2 regions of the Variovorax sp. GW821-FHT10D07 genome follow, and region 1 is predicted to be linked to the other one. Evidence: predicted binding sites of a transcription regulator. Region 1 holds the regulator's gene; the other holds the start of a gene.

Region 1 (4,871 bases):
GACATCGCCGGCCTTCAGGTGCGGCGACTTGCCGTCGGTGCCCATCCAGATCACGTCGCCCGGGTACAGCGTGAGATGCCGCGTCATCGCGCTGATGAAGGTCGCGATGCCGAACAGCATCTCGCCGGTGCGGAACTGCGTCTTCACCTCGCCGTTGACGCGCACCGTGGTGCGGGCCGCTTCCAGGTCGAAATCGGTTTCGATCCACGGCCCCATCGGCTTGAAGGTGTCGCTGTTCTTGGCGCGCCAGAAGGTGCGGTCCGAGGCCTGCCAGAGCCGCTCGCTCACGTCGTTGCCGATGGTGTAGCCCAGCACGCACGACAACGCGTCGGCCTCGCTCAGGTGGCGGGCCTTTTGGCCGATCACCACGACCAGCTCGCCCTCGTACTCCACCTGCTTCGCGTTGGACGGAATGACGACGGCCGCCTCGTGCGGAACCAGGGCGTTGACCGCGCGGTAGCCGATGTCGGCCTTCTCGGGGATCGCGAGCGTCTGGCCGCTGCGCTCGGCGTATTCCTTGATGTGGCGCACGTAGTTGAGCCCCGCCGCATAGAAGGTGCGCGGCAGCAGCGGCACCTCGATCCTCACGTCGGCCAGGCGATGCACGGCGCCCGTGAAATCGTGGCCGCCGAAGGGGCTGCCGTTCACCGCGCGGACGCGATCGTCCTCCAGCACGCCATAGCTGCTGGCGGCCGCGCCGGGCGCGGTGTAGTGGATCCATTTCATGCGCGTGCTCCTGTCGGTGGTGTTCGGGCCCCCTGCTCGCAGGGGCACCACAGCATGACAGGCCGAGGTTTGCGGAACGGAAACCGACGGTTTGCGAAAGCCGCCCAAACCGCCTAGAGCAGGCTCTCCGGCGTCAGCGGCGCCAGCAGCTCGAGCATGGTGCGATCCCAGAAGCCCGAGTCGGGCTCCTCGCTCAGCACCGTGGTCTTGCCGGCCTCCTCGCTGACCCACTCCAGGCGCGAGTCGCTGCCTTCGGCGAAACGCAGCCTGTAGGCGCCCTGCTGCTTGAGCACCTCGAGCAGCTTCAGCGCCTGCTGCGCCATCTCGGGGCTGCGGATGAACAGGCCGATCTCGGTGTTGTGGACCTCGGAGCGCGGGTCGAAATTCATCGAGCCGACGAACAGGATGCGCTGGTCGATCACCGCCGACTTGGCATGCAGCCGGCCGACCGAGGTGCCGAACAGGCCCAGCCGCACGCTGCGGCGGGTGCGGTTGGTGCTGAGTTCGTAGAGTTCGGCGCCCAGGCGCAGCATCTCGGGCCGGTAGCGGCGGTAGGCGGTGTGCACCAGCGGCTCGTCGGTGGCGGCGAGCGAGTTGGTCACCACGCTGATCCTCACCTGGCGTCGGCGGATTTCGTTCATCACCTCGAGCCCCGCGGCGCCCGGGATCAGGTAGGGCGAGACGATGGTCACCTCGCTGCGCGCGCGGCGCATCTGCTCGACCACGTTGTAGCGCACGCTGTCGACGTCGAGCAGCGGCACGCCGCCATACGAGGCGGTCTTGCCGATCACGCGGTCGGGCGAATCGGCATAGGCCTCGGCCGTGGTCCAGATCAGGCCGAGCCGGCCGGCGTCGAGGTCCTCGGCGATCGGGCCGTAGCCCAGCAGGTCGTTGGGCGCGGGCTTCGGCGGCGGCGGCGTGGTGTCGGGGCCGGTGGCGACCTCGAAGCGGCGCCGCAGTTCGTCCGGTGGCAGCGCGCTCGCCACCACCGACTCGACGGGCCGCACGTAGGGGCTGTTCCAGTACTGGTCGAACAGGCTGCCCAGGCGCGGGATCAGCGCGCCCGTCACGAAGGTATCGAGGTCGATGAAGTTCTCGCCCGCGGTGCGCCGGAAGTACTGGTTGCCGATGTTGCGCCCGCCCGCCACGGCCATCGCGCCGTCGGCGATGAACAGCTTGTTGTGCATGCGCCGGTTGACGCGGCTGAAGTCGAACAGCGAGGCCGTGAAGCGCGCGAGCAGGCTGCCGCGGCCGGCCGGGAAGGGGTTGAACAGGCGCAGCTCGACATTGGGCGTGGCCGCGAAGCCGCGCAGCAGCTCGTCCTCGCCCGCGGTGTAGAGGTCGTCCATCAGCACGCGCACCCGCACGCCGCGCTGCGCGGCATCGCGCAGGGTGCGCAGCAGGTAGCGGCCGGTCTCGTCGTTCTCGATCTGGTAGTACTGGACGTCGAGCGTGCGCTGGGCCCGGCGCGCGAGCTGGATGCGGGTGTCGAAGGCGAAGTCGCCACCGGGCATGAGGCGGAAGCCGCTGAGGTCGGGGTCGGGCTGCGCGGCCAGCGCGATGCGCCCGAGCGCGGTGTCCTTCGACACGGCGATGGCCTTGGTAGGCGCGCGCGGGGCCTCGTCGGGCAAGGTGGCGCAACCGGCGGCCAGCAGCGCGGCCGCGATGGCAAACACCCAGGGCCCACAGCGCGACAGCAGGCGTCGGGCCATCGGGGGCTTTCTACAGGGCCTTGCGCAGGTTGGCGGGCGCGATGCGCAGCGCCTCGCGGTACTTGGCGACGGTGCGGCGCGCGCACTCGATGCCCTGCTCCTTGAGCATCTCGGAGATCTGGCTGTCCGACAGCGGCTTCTTCACGCTCTCCGAACCGACGAATTGCTTGATCAGCGCGCGCACCGCGGTGCTCGAGGCATTGCCGCCGGTCTCGGTGCCCAGCGCCGAGCCGAAGAAGTACTTGAGCTCGACCGTGCCGAAGGGCGTGGACATGTACTTCGCGGTGGTCACGCGCGAGATGGTGGACTCGTGCAGTCCGAGCTCGTCGGCGATCTCGCGCAGCACCAGCGGGCGCATCGCGAGTTCGCCGTGCACGAAGTAGCTCTTCTGCCGCTCGACGATGGCGTTGCTCACGCGCAGGATGGTGTCGAAGCGCTGCTGGATGTTCTTGATGAACCAGCGCGCCTCCTGCAGCCGCTGCGACAGCGCCTGGCTGCCCTCGCCCTTGTGCGACTTGAGCGCGCCGGCGTAGATGTCGTGCACGCGCAGCCGCGGCATCACCTCGGGGTTGAGCATGACGCGGAACTTCACGTTGGTGCCGCGGCCGGTCTTGGTGACGATCACGTCGGGAATGACGATGTTGCGCTCGACGTCGACGAAGCGGCGGCCCGGCTTGGGTTCGAGCCGCGCGATGATCTGCAGCGCCGAGCGCACCAGCTCCTCGTTGGTGCGCGTGAGCGTGGCCAGGCGCTTGAAGTCGCGCCGCGCGAGCAGCTCCATCGGCTGCTTGCAGATGGCGAGCGCGGTCTTGCGCACCAGCTCCTCGTCCTCGGTCTCGTCTTCGTCGGCCAGCGCGCGCAGCTGGATCGCGAGGCATTCGCCGAGGTCGCGCGCACCCACGCCCGCGGGCTCCAGGCTCTGCAGCAAGCCCAGCGCGACCTGGAAGTGGTGCACCAGCTCGTCGAACTGGTCGTTGTCGTCGCCCGCGAGGCCCGAGGCCAGCGCCGGCAGCGAATCCTCGAGGTAGCCGTCGTCGTTGAGCGACTCGATCAAGAAGCGCAGCGCGGCGCTGTCGTTCTCGTTGAGCCGCAGGCTCAGCGCCTGGCGGTGCAGGAAGGACTGCAGCGATTCCTGGCTGCGCGCGAGCTCGGTGGCATCGGCGCGCTCGTCGTCGCCGGTGCTGCTGTTGTTGCGCGCGGGCGCGTCGCTGCCCCATTCGCTGTCGTCGGGCGCCATGTCGACGGTGCCGTCGCCTTCCCAGTCGGGCTCGCGCTCGGGCGAGTCGAGGGCCGGCTCGGCCTCGGACGACGAGGTGGTCTCGGTGGAACTGCTCGAGGTCGAGGGCGCGGCGCTCGCGTAGTCGCTCTCGGCTTCGCGCTCGGTGTCCTCGCGCGGCGCGGGCGTGTCGGCGGCGTCGAGGCCGAACTCCTCGCGCGCGGCTTCCTCGGCGGTGCGCTCGAGGAAGGGGTTCTCGTCGAGCATCTGCTCGACCTCCTGGCTCAGTTCGAGCGTGGAGAGCTGCAGCAGCCGGATCGACTGCTGCAGCTGAGGCGTCAGCGCGAGATGCTGCGAAACGCGCAGCGACAAGCCTTGTTTCATGCCCTCAGGAAATGACTTGCACGAGGGTCATCACATCCGGAAGTGCTCGCCCAGGTAGACCCGGCGCACTTCGGCGTTGTCGACGATCTCCGAGGGCGTGCCCTGTGCCAGCACATGGCCGTCGCTGATGATGAAGGCGTGGTCGCAGATGCCCAGCGTCTCGCGCACGTTGTGGTCGGTGATCAGCACGCCGATGCCGCGTTCCTTCAGGAAGCTGATGATGCGCTGGATCTCGATCACCGCGATCGGGTCGATGCCGGCGAAGGGTTCGTCGAGCAGGATGAAGCGCGGCTGGGTGGCCAGCGCGCGCGCGATCTCGACGCGGCGGCGTTCGCCGCCCGACAGCGCGAGCGCGGGCGAATCGCGCAGGTGGTCGACGCGCAGGTCGGCCAGCAGCTCCGACAGGCGCTCTTCCATGCGCTGCTTCGACAGCGCCTGCGGCCGGCCGTTGGCATCGGGCTCGCGCTGCAACTCGAGCACCGCGCGCACGTTCTCCTCGACCGTGAGCTTGCGGAAGATCGAGGCTTCCTGCGGCAGGTAGCTCAGGCCCATGCGCGCGCGGCGGTGGATCGGCATGTGGGCGATCGGCTCGCCGTCGATGGAGATCTCGCCCGCGTCGGCGCGCACCAGCCCGACGATCATGTAGAACGAGGTGGTCTTGCCGGCGCCGTTGGGCCCGAGCAGTCCGACCACTTCGCCCTTCTGCACGTCGAGCGAGACGTCCTTGACCACCTTGCGGCTGCCATAGCTCTTCTGCAGGCCGCGCGCGACGAGGCGGCTGCCCGGCACGCCGTTGGCTTCCTGGGTTCCGGCGGCTTCGATCACTTGCGTTC
Region 2 (4,871 bases), on a different contig from region 1:
CAGCGACAGGCGGATCCACACCGAGATGCCGAGCAGCAGGATCGAGACCAGGAACGGAATGCGCCAGCCCCAGTCGTTGAACACCGCTTCGCCCAGGCCTTCGCGCACGCCCAGGATCACGATCAGGCTCAGGAACAGGCCGAGCGTGGCCGTGGTCTGGATCCACGAGGTGTAGGCACCGCGCTTGCCGTGCGGCGCGTGCTCGGCCACGTAGGTGGCGGCACCGCCGTACTCGCCGCCGAGCGCGAGGCCCTGCAGCATGCGCAGCGCGATCAGGATCACCGGCGCCGCGACGCCGATGGTCGCGTAGCTGGGCAGCAGGCCGACGATGAAGGTCGACAGGCCCATGATCAGGATCGTGACCAGGAAGGTGTACTTGCGCCCGATCATGTCGCCGAGCCGACCGAACACGATGGCGCCGAACGGACGCACCAGGAAGCCGGCCGCGAAGGCCAGCAGCGCGAAGATGAAGGCCGCGCCCGCATCGAGGCCGCTGAAGAACTGCTTCGCGATGATCGCCGCGAGCGAGCCGTAGAGGTAGAAGTCGTACCACTCGAACACGGTTCCCAGCGAAGAAGCGAAGATGACCTTCTTCTCCTCCGCCGACATGGGCCGGGGGGCCGGATGCGGCACTCCCCGTGAATCTAGTGTGGCTGCCATTGATCGTCTCCTGTGTATGCGTTCATGCGGCGCCCGAATTCGGGACCGTGGGGCATTCTTGGAGGCGCGACTGACCCGAGCCTTTCGCGAAACTGAACGGGCGCTTACGGATTAAGGTGAAACCCTCGACGCACGTTTCAGCCTGTAAGAAATGCAGCGCCGATGCTGCGGATGCTCAGTTTTTGCTGCTGCGCAGCAGGGCCGGCCGCTGGTCGGCCTCGGCCCATTGCGGGCCGTCGAACCAGGCATCGCCCGCGAGGTAGGCGCGCAGCATCGCGAGGCCGTCGAAGCCCCAGAACAGCCGGCCGTCGACCGCATAGGCCGGCGTGCCGAACACGCCGAGCGCGACCGCGTCCGCGGTGTTGCGCTGGAGCAGGGCCTTGCTCTCGTCGCTGCCGGCATCGCGACGCGGTTGCAGTTGCGCGGTGAGCGCGGCCAGCCGCGCGGGATCGGCCGCCTCGAGGCCGCCGCGCCAGACGTGGCGGAAGACGGTCTCGGCCACCAGCCGGCTCACGCGGCCGTCGTCGGAGGTGGAGAGCGCGAGCCGCAGGTGCGCGAGCGGGTTGTAGGGATGCGAGGCCGGCATCGCGATCTCGATGCCGTGCTGGTGGCCCAGCCATAGCACGTGGCGGTAGGTCCAGCCGCGCTTGGCGGGAATCTCGGCCGGCCCGAGCTGGCCGTGCGCCTTGAGCACCGCGCCCAGCAGCACCGGGCGGTAGTCCACGCTGTAGCTCAGGCCCTCGAGCGTTTGCGGCAGCTGCTCGAACGCGAGGTAGGCATAGGGCGAGATGAAGTCCAGGTAGAAGTCGATGTGCTTCATGCGTCGATGTCTCCGATGGCCGGCGCCCGCCAGATGCCGGCCCGGGCCCGCCACTCTATCGCGCACCAGACCTGCCGCCGCTCGTCGTCCTCCATGCGGCTCCAGCCCGCGATCTCGGGGATGGTGCGCAGGCAGCCCTCGCAGAAGCCGCTGAGCCGGTCCATGCGGCACACCGAGCTGCAGGGCGAGGGCACCGGCTCGGCCAGCCCCCGCAGTTCGGCGGCGCGGTCGGCCAGGGCCTGCGCTTCGGCGACGTTCACGCCGCGGCCACCACCACGTCGGCCACCGGCGCGCCCGTGAGCGTCTCGAGGTCGTGCGGGCGCAGCTGGAACACCGCATGCGGATGGCCCGCGGCGGCCCAGATCTCCTCGAAGCGGAACAGCTCGCGGTCGATCAGCACCACGGGCTTCGTGACATGGCCCACGGGCGACACGCCGCCGATGGTGAAGCCGGTGCGCGCCTTCACGAAGTCGGCATCGGCGCGGCCGGTCTTGCCGACGATCGCGTCGACCTTCTTCTCGTCGACGCGCTTGTCGCCCGAGGTGATGACCAGCACCGCGACCTCGTCGCTCTTGCGCCGGAAGATGATGCTCTTGGCGATCTGGCCGACCGCGATGCCGAGCGCGTCGGCCGCCTGCTGCGCGGTGCGGCAGGCGTCGTCGAGCATGCGCGGCGCATGCGGATGGCCGGCGTCCTGGAGCACGCGCGCGACGCGCTGGACACCGTCGGGAAGGGAATGGAGTTCGGAGCCGCACATGGCTTGGGTCTTCGGAGTTCGTGGGGGCGTGCGCCCCGCGTTGCAGGCACCCGAGCATACGAAAAAGCCCCGGGCCCCGGCGCCGCCGCCGCGCGGCCACCCTTTCGGGCACCGCACCAATGCGGGCAGCACCGCACCGCGGCCGCGCCACTTTGGGTGCGATTGCGGTGCGCGCACGGGCCGCCACCGGTCTTTTTCGGCGGCATGGATATTGCTCGACCCCATCGCGGACCTCCCGGCCTGGGTGGGTCCGCAGTGCCTCCGCTAACGACGGCGGGGTTCGAGCGAGCCGATGGCGATGAGCCGCCGGATTCGTTTGTCCATCCGATTATTCGCATCCGTTCCGTCGCGGAGGCCCCCTGCCGCTGTCGCCCCGACAGCCCCGGTGGCCTGCATCCGAGGACCGGCTGCCCCCGCAGGACCTCAGCATGAAAATCGCAGTCATCGGCCACGGCATGGTCGGCCACAAGTTCCTCGAGCAGCTCCACGCGCTCGGCATTCCCGGCGCGGAAGTCACCGTCCTGTGCGAGGAGCCCCGGCCGGCCTACGACCGGGTGCACCTGTCCGAGTTCTTCGCGGGCAAGACGGCCGAAGACCTCTCGCTGGTCGAGCCCGGCTTCTTCGAGCGCAGCGGCTTCACGCTGCGCCTCGCGGCGCGCGCAGTGACGGTCGAGCGGCGCAACAACACCGTCACCACGGCCGACGGCGAGGTCGTGGCCTACGACAAGCTGGTGCTGGCCACCGGCTCCTTCCCCTTCGTGCCTGCGGTGCCGGGCCGCGACCGGCCCCACTGCTTCGTCTACCGCACCATCGAGGACCTCGAGGCGATGAAGGAATGCGGCGCGCGCTCGCGCAGCGGCGTGGTGGTGGGCGGCGGCCTGCTCGGCCTCGAATGCGCGAAGGCGCTGCGCGACATGGGCCTCGAGACTCACGTGGTGGAGTTCGCGCCGCGGCTGATGGCGGTGCAGGTCGACGAGGGCGGCGGCCGCGCGCTGCGCGAGAGCATCGAGGCGCTGGGCCTGCACGTGCACACCGGCCGCAACACGGTGGAGATCGTCGACGGCGCCGCCGCGCGCCACCGCATGGTGTTCGCCGACGGCAGCTACCTCGAGACCGACATGATCGTGTTCTCGGCCGGCATCCGCCCGCGCGACGAGCTCGCGCGCCAGTGCCTGCTGGCCGTGGGTCCGCGCGGCGGCGTGGCGGTCGACGACCACTGCCGCACCAGCGACCGCGACGTCTACGCGATCGGCGAATGCGCCTCGTGGAACGAGCAGACCTTCGGCCTGGTCGCGCCCGGCTACGACATGGCGCGCGTGGCGGCGCGCCACATCGCCGGCGAGCAGGAAGCCGCCTTCACCGGCGCCGACATGAGCACCAAGCTCAAGCTGATGGGCGTGGACGTGGCGAGCATCGGCGACGCGCACGGCAGGACGCCGAAGTCGCGCGCCTACCAGTTCATCGACGAGCGCAAGAAGGTCTACAAGAAGATCGTCGTCAGCGAGGACGGCAAGCTGCTGCTCGGCGCCGTGCTCGTGGGCGATGCCGCCGAATACGGCACCCTGCTGCAGATGGCGCTCAACGGCATCGCGCTGCCCGAGGATCCCGAGTTCCTGATCCTGCCCTCGAGCGACGGCAAGGCCAAGCCGGGCCTGGGCGTCGAGGCCCTGCCCGACAGCGCGCAGATCTGCTCGTGCAACGACGTCAGCAAGGGACAGATCTGCGAGGCCGTGGGCCAGGGCGCCTGCACCCCGGCCGCGATGAAGGCCTGCACCAAGGCGGGCGCCACCTGCGGCGGCTGCGTGCCGCTGGTCACGCAGGTCATGAAGATGGAGATGGCCAGGCGCGGCATGGCCGTCAACAACCACCTCTGCGAGCACTTCCCCTATTCGCGCCAGGAGCTCTACCACCTGATCCGCGTGGGCGAGATCCGCAGCTTCGCCGACCTGCTCGCGAAACACGGCAAGGGCCTGGGCTGCGACATCTGCAAGCCCGTGGCCGCGAGCATCTTCGCCTCGTGCTGGAACGAGTTCGTGCTCAAGAAGGACCTGGCCGCGCTGCAGGACAGCAACGACTACTTCCTCGGCAACATCCAGAAGGACGGCACCTACTCGGTGGTGCCGCGCATGCCGGGTGGCGAGGTCACGCCCGACGGGCTGATCGCGGTCGGCCAGGTGGCGAAGAAGTACGGCCTCTACACCAAGATCACCGGCGGCGCGCGCGTGGACATGTTCGGCGCGCGCGTCGAGCAGCTGCCCGCGATCTGGGAAGAACTGATCGCGGCCGGCTTCGAGTCGGGCCATGCCTACGGCAAGTCGCTGCGCACGGTGAAGAGCTGCGTCGGCTCGACCTGGTGCCGCTACGGCGTGGACGACAGCGTGGGCCTCGCGGTCGAACTCGAGAACCGCTACAAGGGCCTGCGCGCGCCGCACAAGATCAAGTTCGGCGTCTCGGGCTGCACGCGCGAATGCGCCGAGGCGCAGGGCAAGGACGTGGGCGTGATCGCCACCGACAAGGGCTGGAACCTCTACGTCTGCGGCAACGGCGGCATGAAGCCGCGCCATGCCGAGCTGCTCGCGAGCGACCTGTCGAAGGCCGAGCTGATCCGGCTGATCGACCGCTTCCTGATGTTCT

What was found. The regulator sigma-54, encoded in region 1, starts transcription at its own class of promoters, with help from an activator protein. The targets are predictions, from matches to a motif close to TGGCANGNAANCTGCTTT.
Region 2: nirB (nitrite reductase large subunit NirB) is a predicted target of sigma-54. The motif match lies at 2,438-2,455, and genes of this name have one in related genera.

The regions. Positions count from the first base shown of each region.
Region 1 covers NZ_JBWKMZ010000022.1:50,827-55,697, reverse strand. Annotated here, with positions in the region: gene AC07PU_RS38670 (fumarylacetoacetate hydrolase family protein) at 1-726, opposite strand, end outside; gene AC07PU_RS38665 (phospholipase D family protein) at 840-2,438, opposite strand; gene AC07PU_RS38660 (RNA polymerase factor sigma-54) at 2,449-4,038, opposite strand; gene lptB (LPS export ABC transporter ATP-binding protein) at 4,069-4,863, opposite strand; gene lptA (lipopolysaccharide transport periplasmic protein LptA) at 4,860-4,871, opposite strand, start outside.
Region 2 covers NZ_JBWKMZ010000024.1:54,597-59,467, forward strand. Annotated here, with positions in the region: gene AC07PU_RS39740 (MFS transporter) at 1-660, opposite strand, end outside; gene AC07PU_RS39745 (2-hydroxychromene-2-carboxylate isomerase) at 836-1,480, opposite strand; gene AC07PU_RS39750 (DUF1289 domain-containing protein) at 1,477-1,740, opposite strand; gene AC07PU_RS39755 (YbaK/EbsC family protein) at 1,737-2,237, opposite strand; gene nirB (nitrite reductase large subunit NirB) at 2,666-4,871, shown strand, end outside.